One region of the Klebsiella sp. NPDC088457 genome, then DNA from elsewhere that is predicted to be linked to it. Evidence: riboswitches for the same ligand, from Rfam matches in the RefSeq annotation. Region 1 holds a riboswitch; each other region holds the start of a gene.

Region 1 (5,165 bases):
ACACAGGCATCGATAGCCGGGTAAACGCCGTACAGATCGTAGTCGTCCGCAACCGGAATCGCCTCTTCCAGCTTTTCCAGCTGGCTATCAAAATTCACCTTCGCGTCTTTGACCGTCAGTGTTTCCCAGATCAGATCGAGGATACGGCGATACAGCTGGCCATCGGCAAATTCGGTTTGCTGGCAGAACATCGCGTAGTTGGGGTACATGCGCTCGCACAAACAGGCCATAAAGGTGACGTGCTGCCAGCTTTCCAGCTTCTCCAGGCGCAGATGAATCGGGTTTTGTAACATGATGAATTCTCGAAGTCAGAAATTAGCCGCAGTGTACCTGAATCAGTCGTGATTTGCTTGCCAACGCACAAACGCCGGGCGCCGCGAGGCCACCGCATCAGCCCAGCGCGTGGGTTCCGGCAGGCGGTAGCCTTTGATGCAGCGCTCCACCCACGCCAGCGCGCTATCGAGGGCTACGCGGTGGCCGGTGCTGACAAACAGCGGATTGCAGCGCGCTTTGCTGCGCCAGACCCATGCCAGCTGCTCGTTTTTATCCATCAGCGGCGCCAGTGCCCCCGGTTCATCGCCGGGAAGCGTAAAGCGCCCGCACAGGCGCTTTTTCGCCACCCCAATGGTCGGGACATCCACCAGCAGGCCAAAATGGCTGGCCACGCCCAGACGCCGCGGATGGGAAATCCCGTGGCCGTCGACAAATAAGAGATCGGGTTTTTGGCAAAGCTGTTCCCACGCCGCCAGCAGCGCGGGCGTTTCACGAAAAGAGAGAAAGCCGGGGATATAAGGCATCGTGGTGGCAACGCGTGCCACCTGATATTCCACCAGCTCCAGCGAGGGCCAGGCCAGCAGCACCATCGCCGCTCGGGTGACTTCGCCTTCTTGCTCGAAGCCAACGTCTGCTCCGCCGATCAGCCGCGGAGGATCCCGATCCAGCCGATCCTCACGGATGACCGATGCGGCCAGCTCCTGCTGGCGGGCGCGTAGCGATGCCAAATCCATACTCGCTCCTTAGCGATGGTATTGCGCCGACAGCCGGTGTACCGCTTCGACAAACACCCCCGCATGTTCAGGATTCACGTCCGGATGAATGCCGTGACCGAGGTTGAAGACGTGGCCTTCCCCCTGACCGAAGCCAGCAAGAATGGTCGCCACTTCTTCTTCAATACGGGCAGCGGGCGCGTAGAGCATGGAAGGGTCCATATTGCCCTGTAGCGCCACTTTGTGACCGACGCGACGGCGAGCGTCGGCGATATCGGTGGTCCAGTCGAGACCCAGCGCATCGCAGCCGGTTTCGGCCATCGCTTCCAGCCACTGTCCGCCGCCTTTGGTGAATAAGGTCACCGGTACGCGGCGGCCTTCGTTTTCACGCAGCAGGCCATCGACGATTTTGTGCATGTAGTACAGCGAGAACTGCTGATAATCGCGGCCGGTCAGCACGCCACCCCAGGTATCGAAAATCATCACCGACTGGGCGCCCGCTTTGATCTGGGCGTTAAGGTACAACGTGACGCTTTTTGCCAGCTTATCGAGCAGCGCATGCAGGGTCTGCGGATCGGCATACATCATTTTTTTGATGACAGTGAAGGCCTTACTGCTGCCCCCTTCAACCATATAGGTCGCCAGGGTCCACGGGCTGCCGGAGAAGCCAATCAGCGGAACCTCACCTTTGAGCTCACGACGAATGGTGCGTACCGCATTCATCACGTAACCGAGTTCATCTTCCGGATCGGGGATCGGCAGTTTGTCGACGTCGGCTTTGCCGGTAATGGTCGAGGTGAAGCGCGGACCTTCGCCGGCTTCGAAATAGAGCCCCAGCCCCATCGCGTCCGGAATAGTCAGAATGTCTGAAAAGAGGATCGCCGCATCCAGCGCATAGCGACGCAGCGGCTGCAGGGTGACTTCACAGGCCAGCCCGGCATTTTTACACAGAGACATAAAGTCGCCCGCTTCTGCGCGAGTGGCCTTGTACTCCGGTAAATAGCGGCCAGCCTGGCGCATCATCCACACCGGGGTCACATCAACGGGTTGGCGCAGCAGCGCACGCAGATAACGATCGTTCTTCAGTTCGGTCATTTTGCAGTTCCTTAATGCGTCAGGCCGTCATTGTATCACGTCATTCATAGTCGGCCCGACACATTGCCACGGTATCTTCTATCAGCCGGCGCGCCACGGTTCCCGGCGGCGGCAGCAGCGGTAAATCATCGTAGCGATACCAGCCCGCCTCCAGCAGCTCTTTCTTATCGATAACAATCTCGCCGCTGTCATATTCCGCCATAAACGCGGTCATCAGCGACTGCGGGAACGGCCACGGTTGGGAAGTCACATAGCGCAGGTTTTTCACCTTCAGGCCGCTTTCTTCCATCACCTCGCGGGCAACCGCCTGTTCCAGGGTCTCTCCCACTTCGACAAACCCGGCCAGCACCGTATGTACGCCGTTGCGGTGGCGGGTATGCTGCGCCAGCAAAATAGAGTCGTCCCGGCGAATCGCCACGATCATGCACGGGGCGATTTGCGGGTAATAGCGCTCGCGGCAGTGGCTGCACAGCATCGCCCATTCGCTTTTGCTTGGCTGCATCGGATGCCCACAGTAGCCGCAGAATTTATGCGAGCGGTAAAACTCGGCCAGCTGGATGCCGCGCCCCGCCAGCTGAAACAGCCCCGGATCCTGATCCAGCACCTGACGCAACGATCCCATATCATGCCGACGATCCTGGCGCACCAGCCATACCGCTTCTCCTTGCCATTCACCGATATGCCGCGCGTGCTGTCCGACAAGATTGAAATTTCCCGCTTCGCCATGTGGTAATTCCCCGTCGGGTAACCATAATTTTTGTTCGTGGCTGACGATCCACCAGCCGCGATCTAATTTTTCAATAATACGATCCATATCTATTGCACTACCTTCGTTTTACTGGCACTTTTAACATTATATTTACATTTTGGTGAGCAACGTTATTTTTCTTAATCTTGCGGAGTCAACCATGTTAAACCAGCTGGAAAACCTAACGGAACGTCTTGGAGGCAGTAATAAACTGGTCGATCGCTGGCTGCATGTACGTAAGCATTTGCTCGTGGCTTACTACAAGCTGGTTGGCCTGAAACCGGGTAAAGAATCCTTTATGCGGCTTAACGAAAAGGCGCTGGATAACTTTTGCCAAAGCCTGGTGGATTACCTCTCCTCCGGCCATTTTAGTATTTATGAACGTATTCTTGGCGAAATGGAAGGCGACACGCCACTTTTGGCGGCCACGAAGCTCTATCCGCAGCTGGAAGCCAATACCCAGCAGATTATGGATTACTACGATTCCTGCCTCGAAAACGCCATCGATCACGATAACTATCTGGAGTTCCAGCAGGCGCTTTCCGATATTGGCGAAGCGCTGGAAGCGCGATTTGCGCTGGAAGATAAGCTGATCGCCCTCGCCGTTTCCCACAACCAGGAAGACAACATCAGCGACAATATCACGCCGACTGCTTGAGTTGTGAGCCGTTAACGAGTAGTTTACATACATTCTCCCTCGCTGGAGGGGGTTTTATCTTGTCGGAGTGCCTTAACTGGCTGAGACCGTTTATTCGGGATCCGCGGAACCTGATCAGGCTAATACCTGCGAAGGGAACAAGAGTAAACTGCTATAAGCGACCGTCCATCCAGGACCGATCGCATCTGTTACTCCATCCGTCGTCTGACAAGCCATGTCCTTTTTCATCTGGAATGAGCTATGTCTGCAACCAAACTGACCCGTAGAGAACAGCGCGAACGCGCGCAGCGCTTTATTGATACCCTCGAAGGCAGCGTCTTCCCCCGTTCACGGCGTATCTATATTCAGGGCTCGCAGGATGATATTCGCGTGCCGATGCGCGAAATCCAGCTTAGCCCCACGCTGACCGGCGGCGACAAAACCAACCCGCAGTATGAAGATAACGAAGCGATACCGGTGTATGACACCTCCGGCCCGTATGGCGATCCAGACGTTGCCATCGATGTCAGGCAGGGGCTGGCAAAGCTGCGCCAGCCGTGGATCGATGCGCGGCAGGATAGCGAGCCGTTAAACGACCGCAGCTCCCTCTACACCAAAGAGCGTCTCGCCGATGAGGGCCTCGATGCGCTGCGCTTTAGCGGCCTGCTGACGCCGAGACGAGCCAGGCCGGGGCAATGCGTTACTCAGCTCCACTACGCCCGTCGGGGAATCGTTACGCCGGAGATGGAGTTTATCGCCATCCGGGAAAACATGGGCCGGGAGCGTATTCGCAGCGAAGTGCTGCGCCACCAGCACCCGGGGGAAGGCTTTGGCGCCCGCTTACCGGAGAACATCACCGCGGAATTCGTCCGCGATGAGGTGGCCGCCGGCCGCGCGATCGTTCCTGCCAACATCAACCACCCGGAATCGGAACCGATGATCATCGGGCGCAATTTTCTGGTGAAGGTTAACGCCAACATCGGCAACTCGGCGGTGACATCGTCCATCGAAGAAGAGGTCGAAAAACTGGTGTGGTCAACGCGCTGGGGCGCCGACACGGTGATGGATCTCTCCACCGGCCGCTATATTCACGAAACCCGCGAATGGATCCTGCGTAACAGCCCGGTGCCCATCGGCACCGTCCCCATCTATCAGGCGCTGGAGAAAGTGAACGGCATTGCCGAAGACCTCACCTGGGAAGCGTTCCGCGACACTCTGCTGGAACAGGCGGAACAAGGCGTCGACTATTTCACCATTCATGCCGGCGTCCTGCTGCGCTACGTACCGATGACCGCCAAACGTCTGACCGGCATTGTCTCCCGCGGCGGCTCAATCATGGCGAAGTGGTGCCTGTCGCATCATCAGGAAAACTTCCTCTATCAACACTTCCGCGAGATTTGCCAAATCTGCGCCGCCTATGATGTCTCACTCTCGCTCGGCGACGGCCTACGGCCGGGCTCGATTCAGGACGCCAACGACGAGGCGCAGTTCGCCGAGCTGCACACCCTGGGGGAGCTGACAAAAATCGCCTGGGAGTACGACGTGCAGGTGATGATTGAGGGACCGGGCCATGTGCCGATGCAGATGATCCGCCGCAACATGAGCGAAGAGCTGACCCACTGCCACGAAGCGCCGTTCTACACTCTTGGGCCATTAACCACCGATATCGCTCCCGGCTATGACCACTTCACCTCCGGTA
Region 2 (5,165 bases), on a different contig from region 1:
GGATGGGCGTGCAGATACGCCACGCCTTTTTGCAAGGCAACGAGGAATTTTTTAATTTTCGCCGCGTGAATTCGATCGCGATGGGCCACAATCACCAGCTCGTCATAGGCCGGGACGCCAAAATCCTCCACATTCATCACCCGCGGGTCTTTACCCTGAAGTTTAAGCTCCAGCGCCTCAATATTGCGATAGCCGCCAATCACCGCATCGACCTGACCGGCCAGCAGGGCGCTGGTCAGCTGGAAATTGACGTTAATCAGCTTGATGCTTTGCGGGTCGATATGGGCGTTTTGCGCCATGGTTGCCAGGGTTGCCTGCTCAATTCCGCTGACCGAATAGCCAACCTTTTTTCCTTTTAGATCGGCAGGGGTGTTAATGTTTTTATCGAGGGCGATCACCGTGTTCAGCGGCGAATTAATCAATGTGCCGACCCGCACCAGCGGCAGGCCTTCATCGGCAAAAAAGTGTACCTGCGGCTGATAGGTGATCGCCAGATCCGCCTGGCCTGCGGCCACCAGCCGCGGCGGGAGCGCCGGGTCGGATGGCGGCACGATCCTGACGTCCAGCCCTTGCTCTTTAAAGGCGCCAATCTGTTCAGCGACCATAATCGGCGCATGGTCAGGGTTGATATACCAGTCAAGCACCAGCGTCAGTTTCTCGTTGGCGAGCGCCTGCGCGCTGAACAGCGCGCTGAAGGCCATTGTGGCGATAAGGGATTTACTCATGGCGATTCCTTCATTGTCCTTGTGAGTCACGATTCCGGCGTCCAGTCGATCAGCCGGTGCAAGAAAGCATCCACCGCCAGCCAAAGCAGGACGGTCAGCAGCACTAAAATAAACAGCGCGGCAAAGCAGACGTCGGTCTGCATGCGCGCATTGGCGTTAAGCATCACGTAGCCCAGCCCTTCGGCGGAGCCCACCCATTCCCCGATGATCGCGCCGATCGGGGCGACCGCGGCGGCCATACGCAGGCCGGAACCGAGCGCCGGCAGCGCCGCCATCAGACGCACGTGACGCAGCTGGGCGCTAAAAGAGGCGCCCATCGTTCGCGCCAGATCGAGATAGTCATGATTGACCCGCCGCAGGCCGTCAAAAAACGCCGAGGTGACGGGGAAGAAGATAATCAGCACCGCCATCATCACCTTGGCGCTCATCCCGAAGCCGAACCACAGCACCAGCAGCGGGGCGAGGGCGAAAACCGGGATGGCCTGGCTGGTCAGCACCAGCGGCATCAGCCAGCGCTGAAAGCGCGGCGAGATAATCATGCACAGCGCCAGCACCACCCCGAGCGCTACGCCGAGCGCCAGACCGCTGAGAATTTCGCTGACGGTGATCAGGGTATGCCAGGCCAGCCAGCTGCGGTTGACCCACAGGGCGTTAGCCACCGCCGATGGCGAGGGCAGCAGGAAAGCGGGGATGCCGCTGCGGCTGACCAGCCACCACAGCAGCAGCAGGCCGCAAAACACCACCCCGCCGCGCAACAGTTTGCCTCTCATCCGTTCCCCCTCACCAGCTGTTGTAGTAGTTCGGCCTGGCTGGCCAGCAGTACGGGATCGTCCGGCGCGCGCGGTGGTACCCCCGTCAGATGATGCGCATCGTCAATGCCTCCCGGCGGCGAAAGCACCAGCAGCCGATGGCTGAGCCGGCAGGCTTCCATCGGGTCGTGGGTGATGAGCACCACGGTACGATTCACCAGCAGCCCGGCGGCCAGGTTCTGGATTCGCGTGCGGGTAATGGTGTCCAACGCCGAGAACGGTTCATCCATTAAAACAATGGGGCGATCTTCATACAGCGTGCGCGCCAGCGCCGCCCGCTGTCGCATTCCGCCGGAGAGCGAAGCCGGGCGATCGTCGGCGCAATGGCTGAGGCCCACCTGCTCTAATAAGGTCGCCACTCGCTGGCTGTCGACCCGTTCACCGCGAAGCCGGGCGCCGAGCGCCACGTTATCGCGTACGCTCAGCCACGGATAGAGCAGATCTTTTTGCCCCATCCACGCCAGCCGCTGCGCAATGGGGAGCCCATCGCTGGCGTGCACCTGACCGTGAGTCGGGGAGGCTAATCCGGCGATAATCCGCAGCAGGCTGGTTTTGCCGGCGCCGCTGGCGCCCAGCAGCGAAATCCACTCTCCGCCGGGAATATCAAATGACAGATCCGTGAAAATCACCCGCGAACCGAAGCGCAGGCCTAACTCCCGGACCTGAATCGTGGGGGCATTCACGCCTGACCCTCCGCCGCGGCATTCAGCCCCATCTGCCAGAAGTTTGCTTCCAGGCGAGCGGCGGTGGTGAAAATGGTGCTCAGCTCGGCGAACCGCGCTTCGCCGCCGCGCTGTTGCCAGACGGTTTCCAGCAGGCCGACCGCGGCATTGACGCCGTTGAGGTAGCCCTCGTCGCCGTAGTTACGAATCCACGAGGCGTACGGGTTATCGCTGAGACGGGTGGCGGGGTCGTGAAGCAGACCGAGGCCGATTTCGGCATAGCCGGCGACGCAGGGCATCAGCGCCGTCAGGAGATCCAGCGCATCGCCGGAATGGCCGATATCCAGGACATAGCGAGTGTAATTGACCGTCTCCGCCGCTTTGTTTTCGCCGGCCATAGTGGCTTCATCGAGCCCCCAGCCCGCACAATAGCCGACATGCAGCGGCAGCTCGCCAAGGATGGCATTCATCGAGGCGGCGGCGGCGCGCATTTCCGGCAGCGTACGCAGCTTACTGACCAGCAGGGCGTAGCTGCGGGCAAAATGGATCAGAAACAGGTAATCCTGAGTCAGATAGCGTCGGAAGGCGATTTCGGGCAGGGTGCCATCGGCAAGCTGGCGTAAGAAGGGATGCGCAACGTAGCGTTCCCAGTCGCGACCGGCCTGCTGGCGCAGACGACCATAAAGACCTTGGGTAAAAACGGGAAGAATCACAGGACCTCCTGATACAAGGGGAGATCCGGGCGTGCAGAAGTATGAACAGGCAATGGCGGTAAACTGGCAAAATTGCCGACCCGTCCCTTCGCTGGCATGACCCAGATCAGGTTCAAAGGGTTCGGCTTACGCCATCTCAGCCCTCACGGGACACCCCTCGGTTGCGTCATGTTATACGGCATTCATTTTTTGATTACAATCCCGAAAGCGGTCGCCAGCGTCGCTCGGTTTGTGACGTTGTCACGAATTTTATTCGTAGAAAGCCTTTCGTCGGCAGCCTGTTGGCGTTTATATGGGCCATGCAGGTGGTTAAACCCCGTTTTTTGTCCAGAATGAAAGACAACGCCCGGCTGAAAATGAGGGCCTGATAATGCTACTGGCTATAGTCTGGACAAAGCGCGGTATACCGCCAGCAATGAAGGGGGTAATACAGTGACGTTTTATCTGGCGCAAGGCGACCGAATGTCAGGAGATAAACCGCGTGCAGCCCGATGCAAAGCCTGCCCTGAACGATGTTTGTGCTGAGAACATGATCGGCATCTATCAACAATACGCGCAGCGCCGGGCAAGCCTGCGCTCCAGGCCGCTGTTTGAAAAGCGCTGGCTGGGCCATCCGTTGTAACATATCAGCATGGAGGTGAAAAATGACCGACTCAGGACTAAAACCTTTTGCGTTTGTGCTTGCCGTCCCCGATCTGCAAAAAAACGTCGACTATTTTCGCGATGCGCTGGGTTTTACCGCGCAGTGGCCGCAAGGGGCGGACTGGCAGTTGATGGTCCGCGACGGCGTCAGGCTGATGCTCGGCCATTGCCCGGATGCCATCAGCCCCTCAGCGCTGGGCGACCACAGTTATTTTGCCTACCTCAACGTCGCCGATGTTGATGCGCTACACGATGAATGGCGGCAGAACGGGGCGCTTATCCTGCAGCCGCCGGCCGATAAGCCCCACGGCATGCGTGAATTTTTGCTGGCCACCCCCGATGGCCACCGGCTGATGGTCGGACAGGAGATTTAGCGTATTGCCGACGGTTTCGGTCGTTTATCAATAATATCAATCCGCTATGCGCCATAGCCAAGCGTATGCGTTGATTTTGTCATTTTCCTGGCAATATTTCCGTTGCTCATTCGTCTACCTCTCCACCTATCACGATTCACTACTGTAATGAGGTCATACGATGATGAGAGGTTTTGATATGCACGGGCACCACCGCGGTCGCGGCTTCGGTGGCCATCGAATGGCGAAGCCGCTGATCGTGGGTGTGGCGCTGATCGCCATCCTCGGGCTGCTGGTGATGTCGCTGTGGAACGCGCTGCTGCCGGCGATTCTCGGCGTCAAGAGCATCGGCTTCTGGCAGGCGCTGGGCATTCTGGCCCTGTCGCGCATTCTATTTGGCGGCCTCGGTTTTCGCCCTGGAATGTTCGGTATGGCGCGCGAACGGCGGCGGATGCACGAACGTTGGATGAACATGAGCCCGCAACAGCGTGAAGAGTTCGTTCAGCGCTTCAGCCAACGCGGGCCGTGCGGCTGGCGCGAGCGGCGGGAGGGGAAAGCCCCGCCGCGGGATGACGCCGCGAAAACGACGCCTGTCGAGTGAGCGAGATGAAAACCGGGATGGCGGGGGAGTCGCTGCTTATTTCGGCGCTTAACGCCTGCCGGTCACGGCTGAAAGCCTTCATTCGCGGCCGAACCTCGGTGCGCGCTGATGCGGATGATATCCTGCAGGAAGTCACTTACCAGCTGATGACCGTGGAACAACCGGTGGAGAACGTGGCTGCCTGGCTGTTCCGTGCGGCGCGCAACGAAATGACCGACCGGGCGCGCAAAAAACGCGAGCTGCCGCTCGCGGGCTATTTTAGCGCTGCAGAGGAGGGCGAGCGGCCTGAAGATGAGATCTCAGAGACGCTGTTCGGCGTACCGTACACCCCGGAAGAGGAGTACCTTAAAGCGCTACTGTGGGAAGAGCTGACTCAGGCGCTTGGCGAACTGCCGCCGGCCCAGCGCGAGGTGTTTGAGAAAACCGAGCTGCAAGGCTACAGCTATAAGGCGCTGGCGGAAGAGAGCGGGGTCAGCGAGCAGACGCTGTTATCGCGTAAACATAAAGCCGTTCTCTACCTCCGCACGCGCCTGCGCGTCCTCTATGATGAACTGATTGCCGACTAGGCTCCTCCGGTCGTCGCTGCGGGCGGCCGGGTTTTCTCCTTCCTTTTTATACTTCTGATATCCCCTGCTGGGGATATTGCCGTTATTATACCCA
Region 3 (5,165 bases), on a different contig from region 1:
GATAAACGGCAGGTTGGCGTAAAACGCCATCAGCAGCGTTCCGGCGACGAACACCAGAATCGTCCCCGTGGTGGCCGCCCCTTTATCCATACCGCCCACCGCCAGCAGGCCGGGAATCACCACCAGCAGATAGGCGGCGGCGAGAAAGCCGGTAACGCCCGCGAGGCACTCGGTGCGGAGCGTGCTGCCGCGCGCGCGCAGGGCAAAGCGCCGCTCCAGCCAGCTCCCTCGCGCGGCGGTTTGAAGGGTATTGTCGGCCATGATCAGGCTCCCCGATGTTGATTATTGTGATGGGTCGGTTCCGGCGTTTCCCGGCAGTCTATCAGCGGTTCAACGATCTGACGGGTGGTGCCGTCGGTCAAACCTAAATCGGTCAAATGCGGTCCGGCGTTACAGGCGAGGCAGGTTCCCTCGATGGCCTTAAATACCCGATACGGCGGCTCCCAGTCGGCAATTTCCGCACTGAGATCGCGCAGCTGGCGGAACTGCCGGGCCAGCTCAACCGCCGGCAGGTCGGAAAGCATCCCGGCAATCGGCATCGCCACGTGGGCCAGAATGGCCCCCTGACGGGACAGGGCCATCCCGCCGCCGGAGGCAATCAGCCGGTTGGCGGCGAGCGCCATCTCATCGGGGTTGCGCCCGAGCACCACGAGGTTATGCGAATCGTGCGAGTAGCTGGTGGCAATGGCCCCGCGCAGCTCCCCCCAGCCTTCGAGCAGGGCGATTTGCGGAGTGGCCTGATGGCGACCGTGACGGTGCTTAACCCAAATCAGGCTGAAGCCGTCGGGCAGCAGGACTTTACCGTCGCGCACCTGTACCTCGACTTCTCCCCACTGTGTAAAACGCGCGCCGCGAATATGCCGCAGGCGGGCGACGCCGTGGCGAATCCCTTCGACCCGCAGGACAAAATCGTCCGCGCCCAGCGGCGTCAGGCGGAGCGTATTGCGCGGTGGGGTGACCCCCGCGGCGGCGATGATGGGCTGCAGAAGCGCGCCGTCGCGGGCAATCAGCTGCCCGGCGACGTAGACCCGACGGGCCTGTAGTTTCTCCAGCGAATCAAAGACCACCAGGTCGGCGCGGCGGCCGGCGGCAATCAGCCCTGCGTCGTTACGCTGCAGGCGAATCGCGGCGTTCAGAGTCGCGAAGCGCAGGGCGTCGGCGGCCGGCAGGCCGTGTTCAATCAGCTGGTTGAGCAGGGCGATAATTCCGCCTTTTTCCAGCAGCATATCCGGCGGCACATCGTCGGTGCAGACGGTGATTTGCGATGAGAGGTGCGGCAGCGTTTTCAGCGCCTTGACGATATCCGGCAGCAGATACGGATGTGAGCCGCGAATCTCGAGGGTCAGCCCGGCGCGCAGCTTTTCCAGCGCATCGTCCGCGGAGGTGAGTTCATGATCGGAGGTAACCCCTGCGGCGAGGTAGGCCTGCAGGTCGGCGCCGTTCAGGCCGCGGGCGTGGCCTTCAATCAGTTTGCCGCTCTCGAGGCCGGCCTGAACAATCTCCTGCATGCGCTCGCTGCCGTGCAGCACGCCGTACATATCCATCACTTCCGCGACGCCGCGGACTTCCGGCCATGCCAGCATGGTCGCCATCTCGGCGCCGGCAAAATCCGCCCCGGACATTTCCAGACCCGGCGTCGACGGCACGCTGGAGGGGGCGGCTACCATCACCTGCAGCGGCAGGTTCCGGCTGGCGGCCACCGCATAGCGCACGCCCTCAACCCCGAGGACGTTGGCCAGCTCATGCGGATCCCAGAACACCGCCGTGGTGCCCTGCGCGAGGACGATTTCCGCGTAGCGCTCGGGAGGCAGGTGCGAGCTTTCGAGATGCACATGGGTATCCATTAGCCCCGGCGACAGGTAGGCGCCATCCAGCGCATGCTGTTGCCGGGCATCGCTGCGGCTGCCGCGCGGATGCACGCTGGCGATCATCTCGCCGACGATGCCGACATCGGCGGCGCGGAGTTCGCCGGTGACCATGTCGACGATCTGCGCCCCGGTCAGTAAGAGGTCAAAAGGGACTTCGCCCCGGGCCGCCTGGACGGCGCGGCGGCGGTTTTCAGCACTGCTGGACATAACAACTCCGGCACAAGGATAATGGCGATACTCTAGGTGGACAGCAAACGTTTGCCCAGATGAATAAATTTATCACCCGATAAGCTCGGGTTATTCTGGCTGATTACCCTTAGCGAAGAACACCATGACCGAACCGTGGCAGCGCCTGCCCGCGCTTTCTCTGAAACAGCTACAGTATTTTGTCACCCTGGCGCAGCTGCGTCATTTCACCGATACCGCCAACCGGCTGGCCATCAGCCAGCCGGCGCTGAGCAGCGCGCTGCGGCAAATTGAAACGGTGCTGGGCGGCAAGCTGGTCAACCGCACGGCCTCTTCGGTGACGCTGACCGATCTGGGGGCGGCGATTTTGCCGCACGCTCGTCGCGTGCTGAGCGTGTCCCAGCTGGCGTTTGATGACATGCAGCAGATTGTCGCCGCCGGCGGCGATGGCACGGTACGGATTGGCCTGGTGCCGTCGGTCAGCTCGCTGCTGTTTCCCCTGCTGCCGCAGACCCTGGCGCAGACTTTTCCCCGCCTGCGGGTCGAGTTTCACGACCAGACCAACGATGCGCTGGTGCGCGAGCTACAAAGCGGACAGATTGATTTTGCTATCGGCGCCCTCGACAGTTCGCTTCCTGACGCGCTGCAGGTCTATCCGCTGCGGGAAGATCCGTTTGTCGCAGTGCTGCATTGCGAGGATCCGCTGGCCGACCAGCCGCACCTGCCGTGGAAGCTGCTGGCCGGGCGCGATATTGCTGTGTTCTCGAAGGGCAATATTCAGCGTCTGGTGGGCGCGCTGGCGGAGAGCCACCGCCTGACGCTGAATACGCGTTATCAGGTTGATTATATTGAAACCCTGTATGGCCTGGTGCGCTCGCGGCTGGCGATCGCCATTCTGCCCGAGCTGTATACCACCCACCTGCAGGATCCTGGCCTGACCATCGCCCAGCTGCAGCAGCCCGCGTTGGCGCGTACCGTGGCGTTAATGCGCGGGCCGCAGGCGCTGCCGCCGCTGATTGAGAACTGTTTTGCGCTGCTGCTCAGTTCGCTACGCGAAGCCGATCCGCGGCTCAGGGGAGATGCTTGATCAGCACATCGACCGTCAGGTGATTAATATACTCCAGCGAATGGGAAGCCATGACCCCCAGCAGCCGGTTGCGGTGCCCGGCGATAAGCAAATCAATTCCCCGCTGGCGTACGCAGGCGTCGACATCCTCAAAACGGCGGGCGGTAACCAGCGCCAGGGTTTGCACCGGCAGGGGGACGCTGGCCGCCAGCGCGTTGAGCAGCGCTTTTGCCTGAATCACCTCCTGGGAGACATTATCATCCAGCAGGCTATCGGAGACATAGTTCAACGCCCGGTAGTCGGTGCTGATATGGGCGAGGGTGATGCGCATGGCGTTCTCTTCCGCCATGTTAGCCGCATGCCGCAACAGCGGTATGCCGTCAAGGCTGTTGTTAATCAGCACCAGGGCATGGTGATAAACGGGCATAGCCGTACCTCGAGATAGGTGTGACCGCGAACGCCGGTCCCTGCGATTAAGTTTGTGCCCGTTCGGGCATGAAAGCAAACGGATAAATGGATAACCGGCCAGGCGCCAGGAGACGTCGCGCGGGAGATGACACAAGATGGCTTGCGCTGGCATGCGGCTTCCCGTAACCTGCCAGCAGAGAATGTTTATATCTTCTTGATGACTCGGGGTGCCCTTCCTGGTGAAGGCTGAGAAAAACCCGTAATACCTGATCTGGATAATGCCAGCGTAGGGAAGTCAGAGACCAGCGGGTCGTTGCTTCTTCATCGCCTGGCTGGAGCAAACGATGCAAGCTGAGCCACTCAATCCCGCGCATATTGCGCACCTGCAACATCTCTTTCGCCGCCACGCCCCCCTTGTTCACTGCATGACCAATGATGTGGTGCAGACCTTTACCGCCAACGTGCTGCTGGCGATCGGCGCCTCGCCGGCGATGGTTATCGATCCGCAAGAGGCGAGCCAGTTTGCCGCCATCGCCGATGCGCTATTGATTAATGTCGGTACCTTAACTGTCGAACGGGCGACCGCCATGCGGGCGGCGGTACACAGCGCCCAGCGGGCGGGTAAGCCGTGGGCGCTGGATCCGGTGGCGGTCGGCGCATTAACGCTGCGCACTGAGTTTTGCCATGAGCTGCTGAGACTGCACCCGGCCGCCATTCGCGGCAACGCCTCCGAGATCATGGCGCTGGCCGGTATGAGCGCCGGCGGACGCGGCGTCGATACCACCGATACCGCAGCGGCGGCACTTCCTGCCGCCCAGGCGCTGGCGCGTCAGCTCAATAGCGTTGTCGCGGTGACCGGCGAGGTGGATTACGTCACCGACGGGCAGCGTACGCGGATGGTGACCGGCGGCGACCCCCTGATGACCCGGGTGGTGGGTACCGGCTGCGCGCTCTCGGCGGTCGTGGCGGCCAGCGCCGCGCTGCCGGGGGACCGTCTGGAAAACGTCGCGGCCGCCTGTGGCCTGATGAAACAGGCGGGCGGTCAGGCAGCGCGGCAGGGCGGCCCGGGGAGCTTTACCCCGGCACTGCTGGATGCCCTGTACGGGGAGATAAAACCATGAAACGCATCAATGCCTTAACTATTGCCGGCACCGATCCCAGCGGCGGCGCGGGGATCCAGGCCGATCTGAAAACCTTCTCGGCGCTCGGCGCCTATGGCTGCTCGGTGATCACCGCCCTGGTGGCGCAGAACACCCGCGGCGTACAGTCGGTGTATCGCATCGAACCCGATTTTGTCGCCGCTCAGCTGGATTCGGTGTTCAGCGATGTACGCATCGATACCACCAAAATCGGCATGCTGGCGGAAACGGATATTGTTGAAGCCGTGGCGGAGCGCCTGGCACGCTATCAGATTGACAACGTGGTGCTGGATACGGTGATGCTGGCGAAAAGCGGCGACCCGCTGCTGTCAGCGTCGGCGGTGGCGACGTTACGCACGCGCCTGCTGCCGCGGGTATCGCTGATCACGCCGAATCTGCCGGAAGCGGCGGCGCTGCTCGATGCCCCGCATGCGCAGAGTGAAAAAGAGATGCTGGAGCAGGGGCGCGCGCTGCTGGCGATGGGCTGCGGCGCGGTGC
Region 4 (5,165 bases), on a different contig from region 1:
GCAGCGCGCTGCGCCGCTCGGAAAACCATATCGCCAGGCAGATCTTCAGCGCCCTGACGCGGGTAAATGAGGAAAACGGGGAACTGGAAGCCGATATTGCCCACCACTGGCAGCAGCTTTCACCGACCCACTGGCGCTTTTTTCTGCGCCCCGGCATTCATTTTCACCACGGCAGAGAGCTGGAGATGGAGGATGTCATCGCCTCTTTGCAACGCAGCAATACCCTGCCGCTCTACTCACACATCGCGCGTATTGTCTCGCCCACGGCCTGGACGCTGGATATTCATCTTACCCAACCCGATCGCTGGCTACCGTGGCTGTTGGGGCAGGTTTCGGCGGTGGTGCTGCCGCGTGAATGGCAGTCGATGGCAAACTTCGCCAGCATGCCGGTAGGCACCGGCCCTTATGCGGTGGTGCGCAACAATCAAAATCAGCTGAAGATCCACGCCTTCGACGACTATTTCGGCTACCGGGCGTTAATCGATGAGGTTAACGTCTGGGTGCTCCCGGAGATTAGCGACGAACCCAACGGCGGCTTAACCCTGCAGGGGACAACGCACAGTGAGAAAGCGATAGAGAGCCGTCTTGAGGAAGGGTGCTATTACCTGCTGTTTGATGCGCGCAGCCCGCTTGGCGGCAACGCCGCGGTGCGCCAGTGGCTGAGCTATCTGTTCCAGCCTGCGAACCTGCTTTACCACGCGGGCGAACACTACCAGGGCAACTGGTTTCCGGCCTATGGCCTGCTGCCCCGCTGGCACCACGCCCGCAGCCACGTCTGTGAAAAACCGCCGGGTCTGGAATCCGTCACCCTGACCTATTACCAGGACCACGTCGAGCACCGCGTCATGGGCGGGATCATGGCGACGCTGCTGGCGGAGCACGAGGTGAAGCTGGTGATTCAGGAGCTGGAGTATGAAGAGTGGCACCGCGGCGATGTCGTCAGCGACGTCTGGTTGAACAGCGCCAACTTTACCCTGCCGATTGATTTTTCTCTTTTCGCCTGGCTGTATGAAGTCCCGCTGATCCGGCATTGTATCCCCATCGACTGGGAGAAGGACGCCAGCCGCTGGCATGCGGGCGAGTTAAACCCGGCCACCTGGAGCCAGCAGCTGCTGGCCAGTCAAACCATCGTCCCGCTGATCCACCACTGGCTGATGATCCAGGGGCAGCGCAGTATGCGCGGCGTGAGAATGAATACCCTCGGCTGGTTTGATTTCAAATCCGCATGGTTTGCGCCGCCGGAGCCGTAGCGTTTTTCTCCGCAGGCGCCATTGTTGCTGCCAGCGGCGGGCGCGTGAGGGTTTTGCGCGCGGCCCCGGCGCAACATAACCATCAAATAGTCCTGATGAGCCGGGCGTTTAAGCGCTTTCCGTCCACTCACAAAATCATTACACTAACGCCGTTCTCAACGGGGTGCTGATAAACGTGCGCAGACTCATCTGATGAAGCGTACAGGCTGAGAAAATACCCGTCGAACCTGATCCGGATAACGCCGGCGAAGGGATTTGAGGCCCACTCAAAATCCTTTGCCCCCCCTTTTTTATGAGGTGCAAAGTGTTGAAAAAATTACTTCCGCTGCTGGCGCTGGTCGCCGCCCCCGTTTTTGCCAAACCGGTGCTTACCGTCTACACCTATGACTCTTTCTCAGCCGAATGGGGCCCGGGTCCGGTGGTCAAAAAAGCCTTTGAAGCCGACTGCGGCTGCGAACTGAAGTTCGTGGCGCTGGAAGACGGCGTGTCGTTGCTTAACCGTCTGCGGATGGAAGGCAAAAATAGCAAAGCCGATGTGGTGCTCGGGCTGGATAACAATCTGCTGGAAGCGGCGGCGCAGAGCAAATTGTTCGCCAAAAGTCATATCCCGACCACCGCGGTCACGGTGCCGGGCGGCTGGAATAACGATACCTTTGTGCCGTACGACTACGGCTACTTCGCCTTCGTCTACGATAAAAACAAGCTAAAAAATCCGCCGAAAAGCCTGAAAGAGCTGGTCGAAAGCGAACAAAAATGGCGCGTGATCTACGAAGATCCGCGCACCAGTACGCCGGGGCTGGGGCTGCTGCTGTGGATGCAGAAAGTATATGGCGATAAGGCGCCGGAGGCCTGGCAGAAACTGGCGGCGAAAACCGTCACCGTCACGAAAGGCTGGAGTGAGGCCTACGGTCTGTTCCTGAAAGGGGAAAGCGATCTGGTCCTCAGCTATACCACCTCGCCGGCCTACCATCTGATTGAAGAGAAGAAAGACCACTACGCGGCCGCCGATTTTGCCGAAGGCCACTATCTGCAGGTTGAAGTCGCGGCGCGCACCGCCGCCAGCAAACAGCCTGAGCTGGCGGAAAAATTCCTCCGGTTTATGGTTTCCCCAGGTTTCCAGAACGCGATCCCGACCGGCAACTGGATGTATCCGGTGACCCAGGTTGCGCTGCCGGCGGGTTTTGACACGCTGGTGAAACCGCAAACCACCCTCGAGTTTACCCCGCAGCAGGTCGCCGCAGAACGTCAGACCTGGATCAGCGCATGGCAACGCGCCGTCAGCCGCTAAGCATCGGCTGGCTGGTACCGGGCCTGACGGCCGCCACGGTGCTGGTCGCCGTCGCGCTGGCCGCGTTTCTGGCGCTCTGGAGCAGCGCGCCGGAGGCGGCATGGCATTCGGTGTTCCGCGATAGCTATCTGTGGCACGTGGTGCGTTTCTCCTTCTGGCAGGCGTTTCTCTCGGCGCTTCTCTCCGTCGTACCGGCTATCTTTCTCGCCCGCGCGCTGTACCGCCGCCGCTTTCCGGGACGCACCCTGCTGCTGCGCCTGTGCGCGATGACGCTGATCCTCCCGGTGCTGGTGGCCGTGTTTGGTATTCTTAGCGTCTATGGCCATCAGGGCTGGCTGGCGACGCTGTTTCACGCCGTCGGCTGGCAGTGGGATTTCTCCCCCTATGGCCTACAGGGCATTTTGCTGGCCCACGTTTTCTTCAACATGCCGATGGCAACCCGCCTGCTGCTGCAGGCGCTGGAGAATATTCCCGGTGAACAGCGGCAGATAGCCGCCCAGCTGGGCATGCGCGGCTATCACTTTTTTCGCCTGGTGGAATGGCCGTGGCTACGACGGCAGATTCCCCCCGTGGCGGCGCTGATTTTTATGCTCTGTTTCGCCAGCTTTGCCACCGTGCTGTCGCTCGGCGGCGGCCCGCGGGCTACCACTATTGAACTGGCGATCTATCAGGCGCTGAATTTTGATTATGACCCGGCCCGCGCGGCGATGCTAGCGCTGATCCAGATGATCTGCTGCCTCGGGCTGGTCCTGCTCGCCCAACGGCTGAGCAAAGCGGTTGCCATCGGGGTGACGCAGGTTCACGGCTGGCGCGATCCTGATGACCGCCTGCACAGCCGTCTTGCCGACGTGGCGCTGATCGTTATCGCCCTGCTGTTGCTACTGCCGCCGCTGCTGGCGGTGGTGGTTGACGGTCTGAATAACAATCTGTTCAACGTGCTGGCCCAGCCCGCGCTGTGGCAGGCGTTCTGGACCTCTCTGCGCATCGCGCTAGCCGCCGGTCTGCTGAGCGTCATCCTGACCATGATGCTGCTATGGAGCAGTCGCGAACTGCGTCTCCGCAGCCGGCCGCTGGCCGGCCAGGCGCTGGAGCTCAGCGGAATGCTGATCCTCGCGATGCCGGGTATCGTGCTGGCGACCGGCTTCTTCTTACTGCTCAATAACAGCGTCGGGCTGCCGGAATCCGCCGACGGAATTGTCATCTTCACCAACGCCCTGATGGCTATCCCCTACGCGCTGAAGGTGCTGGAAAACCCCATGCGCGATATCGCCTCCCGCTACGGCATGCTGTGCCACTCTCTCGGCATGAACGGTGTTACCCGCCTGAGGGTCGTTGAGCTACGCGCGTTAAAGCGGCCGCTGGCCCAGGCGCTGGCCTTTGCCTGCGTGCTGTCGATCGGGGATTTTGGCGCCGTTGCGCTGTTTGGCAATGAAGCGTTCCGCACGCTGCCGTTCTATCTGTATCAGCAAATTGGCGCCTATCGCAGCCAGGACGGCGCCGTGACCGCCCTGCTGCTGCTCTTGCTGTGCTTTTTACTCTTTACGGTGATTGAGAAACTCCCGGGGCGTGATGTTAAAACTGAATGATGTGACCTGGCTTTACCAGCATCTGCCGATGCGTTTCACGCTTTCCGTCGCGCAGGGTGAACGCCTCGCCGTCCTCGGCCCCAGCGGCGCGGGGAAGAGCACGCTGCTGAATCTGATCGCTGGCTTTTTACCGCCGGTCAGCGGCAGCATTGTGATTGACGGCCAGCCGCATACCGATACCCCGCCGGCCCGTCGTCCGGTGTCGATGCTGTTTCAGGAAAACAACCTCTTTAACCACCTCACCATCCGCCAGAATATCGGCCTCGGCATGCATCCGGGCCTCAGGCTGAACGCGACGCAACACGCCAGCCTGCAGACGATTACCGGGCAAATGGGGATTGGGGATTTACTCGACAGACTGCCGGGCGAACTCTCCGGCGGCCAGCGGCAGCGCGCGGCGCTGGCGCGCTGTCTGGTGCGGGAACAGCCGGTCCTGCTGCTGGATGAACCCTTCTCGGCGCTCGATCCGGCGCTGCGTCAGGAGATGCTGACGCTGGTTGCCGAAGTGTGCCAGCGCCAGCATTTAACCCTGCTGATGGTGTCGCATAGCGTGGAAGATGCCGCCCGCATCGCCCCACGCTCGCTGGTGGTGGCCGACGGGCGGATAGCCTGGGACGGCGCGACCGACGCGCTATTAAGCGGTAACAGCAGCGCCTCTCACCTGCTGGGCATTAGCGCGCGATAACCTTGTGCAGAATATCGAGATACACCGGCATCAGCGGATGACGCAGCGCCACGGTTAACGCGACGCCAGCCAATACCACCATACCAGGAGCCAGCCACAGCAGGCGCGCGCGCGGCAGGATCCGCGTCAGCCGATCCTGCGTTTTCGCACTGCGCCACAGGCGCCAGCACAGCCAGCCCGCCAGCCACACCAGCAGCGCGGCCAGCAGCAGCAGCCACTTAAAGCTGGCGCTGTTTTCATCGGCAGGAATATCGATCGCCGCGCCGGCCAGAATCCCCGGCATAAAATACAGCGGCGGCCACAGCAGGCAGCCGATAACGTTAGGCAGAATGAATTTCGCGACCGGGAGATCGAGC

The links. Region 1 has a riboswitch for thiamine pyrophosphate ahead of thiC (phosphomethylpyrimidine synthase ThiC). Riboswitches for the same ligand answer to the same signal wherever they lie in the genome.
Region 2: it holds a riboswitch for thiamine pyrophosphate, as region 1 does, so the genes downstream of both, ACI2JR_RS00145 (TenA family protein) here and thiC (phosphomethylpyrimidine synthase ThiC) in region 1, are expected to answer to the same signal.
Region 3: it holds a riboswitch for thiamine pyrophosphate, as region 1 does, so the genes downstream of both, thiM (hydroxyethylthiazole kinase) here and thiC (phosphomethylpyrimidine synthase ThiC) in region 1, are expected to answer to the same signal.
Region 4: it holds a riboswitch for thiamine pyrophosphate, as region 1 does, so the genes downstream of both, thiB (thiamine ABC transporter substrate binding subunit) here and thiC (phosphomethylpyrimidine synthase ThiC) in region 1, are expected to answer to the same signal.

What each region holds. Positions count from the first base shown of each region.
Region 1 is NZ_JBJDNH010000051.1:5,036-10,200, forward strand. Features, by position in the region: gene ACI2JR_RS23945 (YjaG family protein) at 1-293, opposite strand, end outside; gene nfi (deoxyribonuclease V) at 336-1,007, opposite strand; gene hemE (uroporphyrinogen decarboxylase) at 1,017-2,081, opposite strand; gene nudC (NAD(+) diphosphatase) at 2,122-2,895, opposite strand; gene rsd (sigma D regulator) at 2,990-3,487, shown strand; TPP riboswitch at 3,541-3,641, shown strand; gene thiC (phosphomethylpyrimidine synthase ThiC) at 3,728-5,165, shown strand, end outside.
Region 2 is NZ_JBJDNH010000001.1:25,853-31,017, reverse strand. Features, by position in the region: gene ACI2JR_RS00160 (ABC transporter substrate-binding protein) at 1-725, opposite strand, end outside; gene ACI2JR_RS00155 (ABC transporter permease) at 752-1,495, opposite strand; gene ACI2JR_RS00150 (ABC transporter ATP-binding protein) at 1,492-2,217, opposite strand; gene ACI2JR_RS00145 (TenA family protein) at 2,214-2,909, opposite strand; TPP riboswitch at 2,976-3,077, opposite strand; gene ACI2JR_RS00140 (hypothetical protein) at 3,391-3,531, shown strand; gene ACI2JR_RS00135 (VOC family protein) at 3,554-3,925, shown strand; gene ACI2JR_RS00130 (hypothetical protein) at 4,089-4,505, shown strand; gene ACI2JR_RS00125 (RNA polymerase sigma factor) at 4,511-5,071, shown strand.
Region 3 is NZ_JBJDNH010000015.1:104,464-109,628, forward strand. Features, by position in the region: gene ACI2JR_RS11970 (NCS2 family permease) at 1-261, opposite strand, end outside; gene ACI2JR_RS11975 (adenine deaminase) at 264-2,075, opposite strand; gene ACI2JR_RS11980 (LysR family transcriptional regulator) at 2,200-3,141, shown strand; gene ACI2JR_RS11985 (universal stress protein) at 3,125-3,547, opposite strand; TPP riboswitch at 3,742-3,838, shown strand; gene thiM (hydroxyethylthiazole kinase) at 3,873-4,649, shown strand; gene thiD (bifunctional hydroxymethylpyrimidine kinase/phosphomethylpyrimidine kinase) at 4,646-5,165, shown strand, end outside.
Region 4 is NZ_JBJDNH010000004.1:34,731-39,895, reverse strand. Features, by position in the region: gene sgrR (HTH-type transcriptional regulator SgrR) at 1-1,250, shown strand, start outside; TPP riboswitch at 1,400-1,522, shown strand; gene thiB (thiamine ABC transporter substrate binding subunit) at 1,555-2,538, shown strand; gene thiP (thiamine/thiamine pyrophosphate ABC transporter permease ThiP) at 2,514-4,124, shown strand; gene thiQ (thiamine ABC transporter ATP-binding protein ThiQ) at 4,108-4,809, shown strand; gene ACI2JR_RS04095 (DedA family protein) at 4,796-5,165, opposite strand, start outside.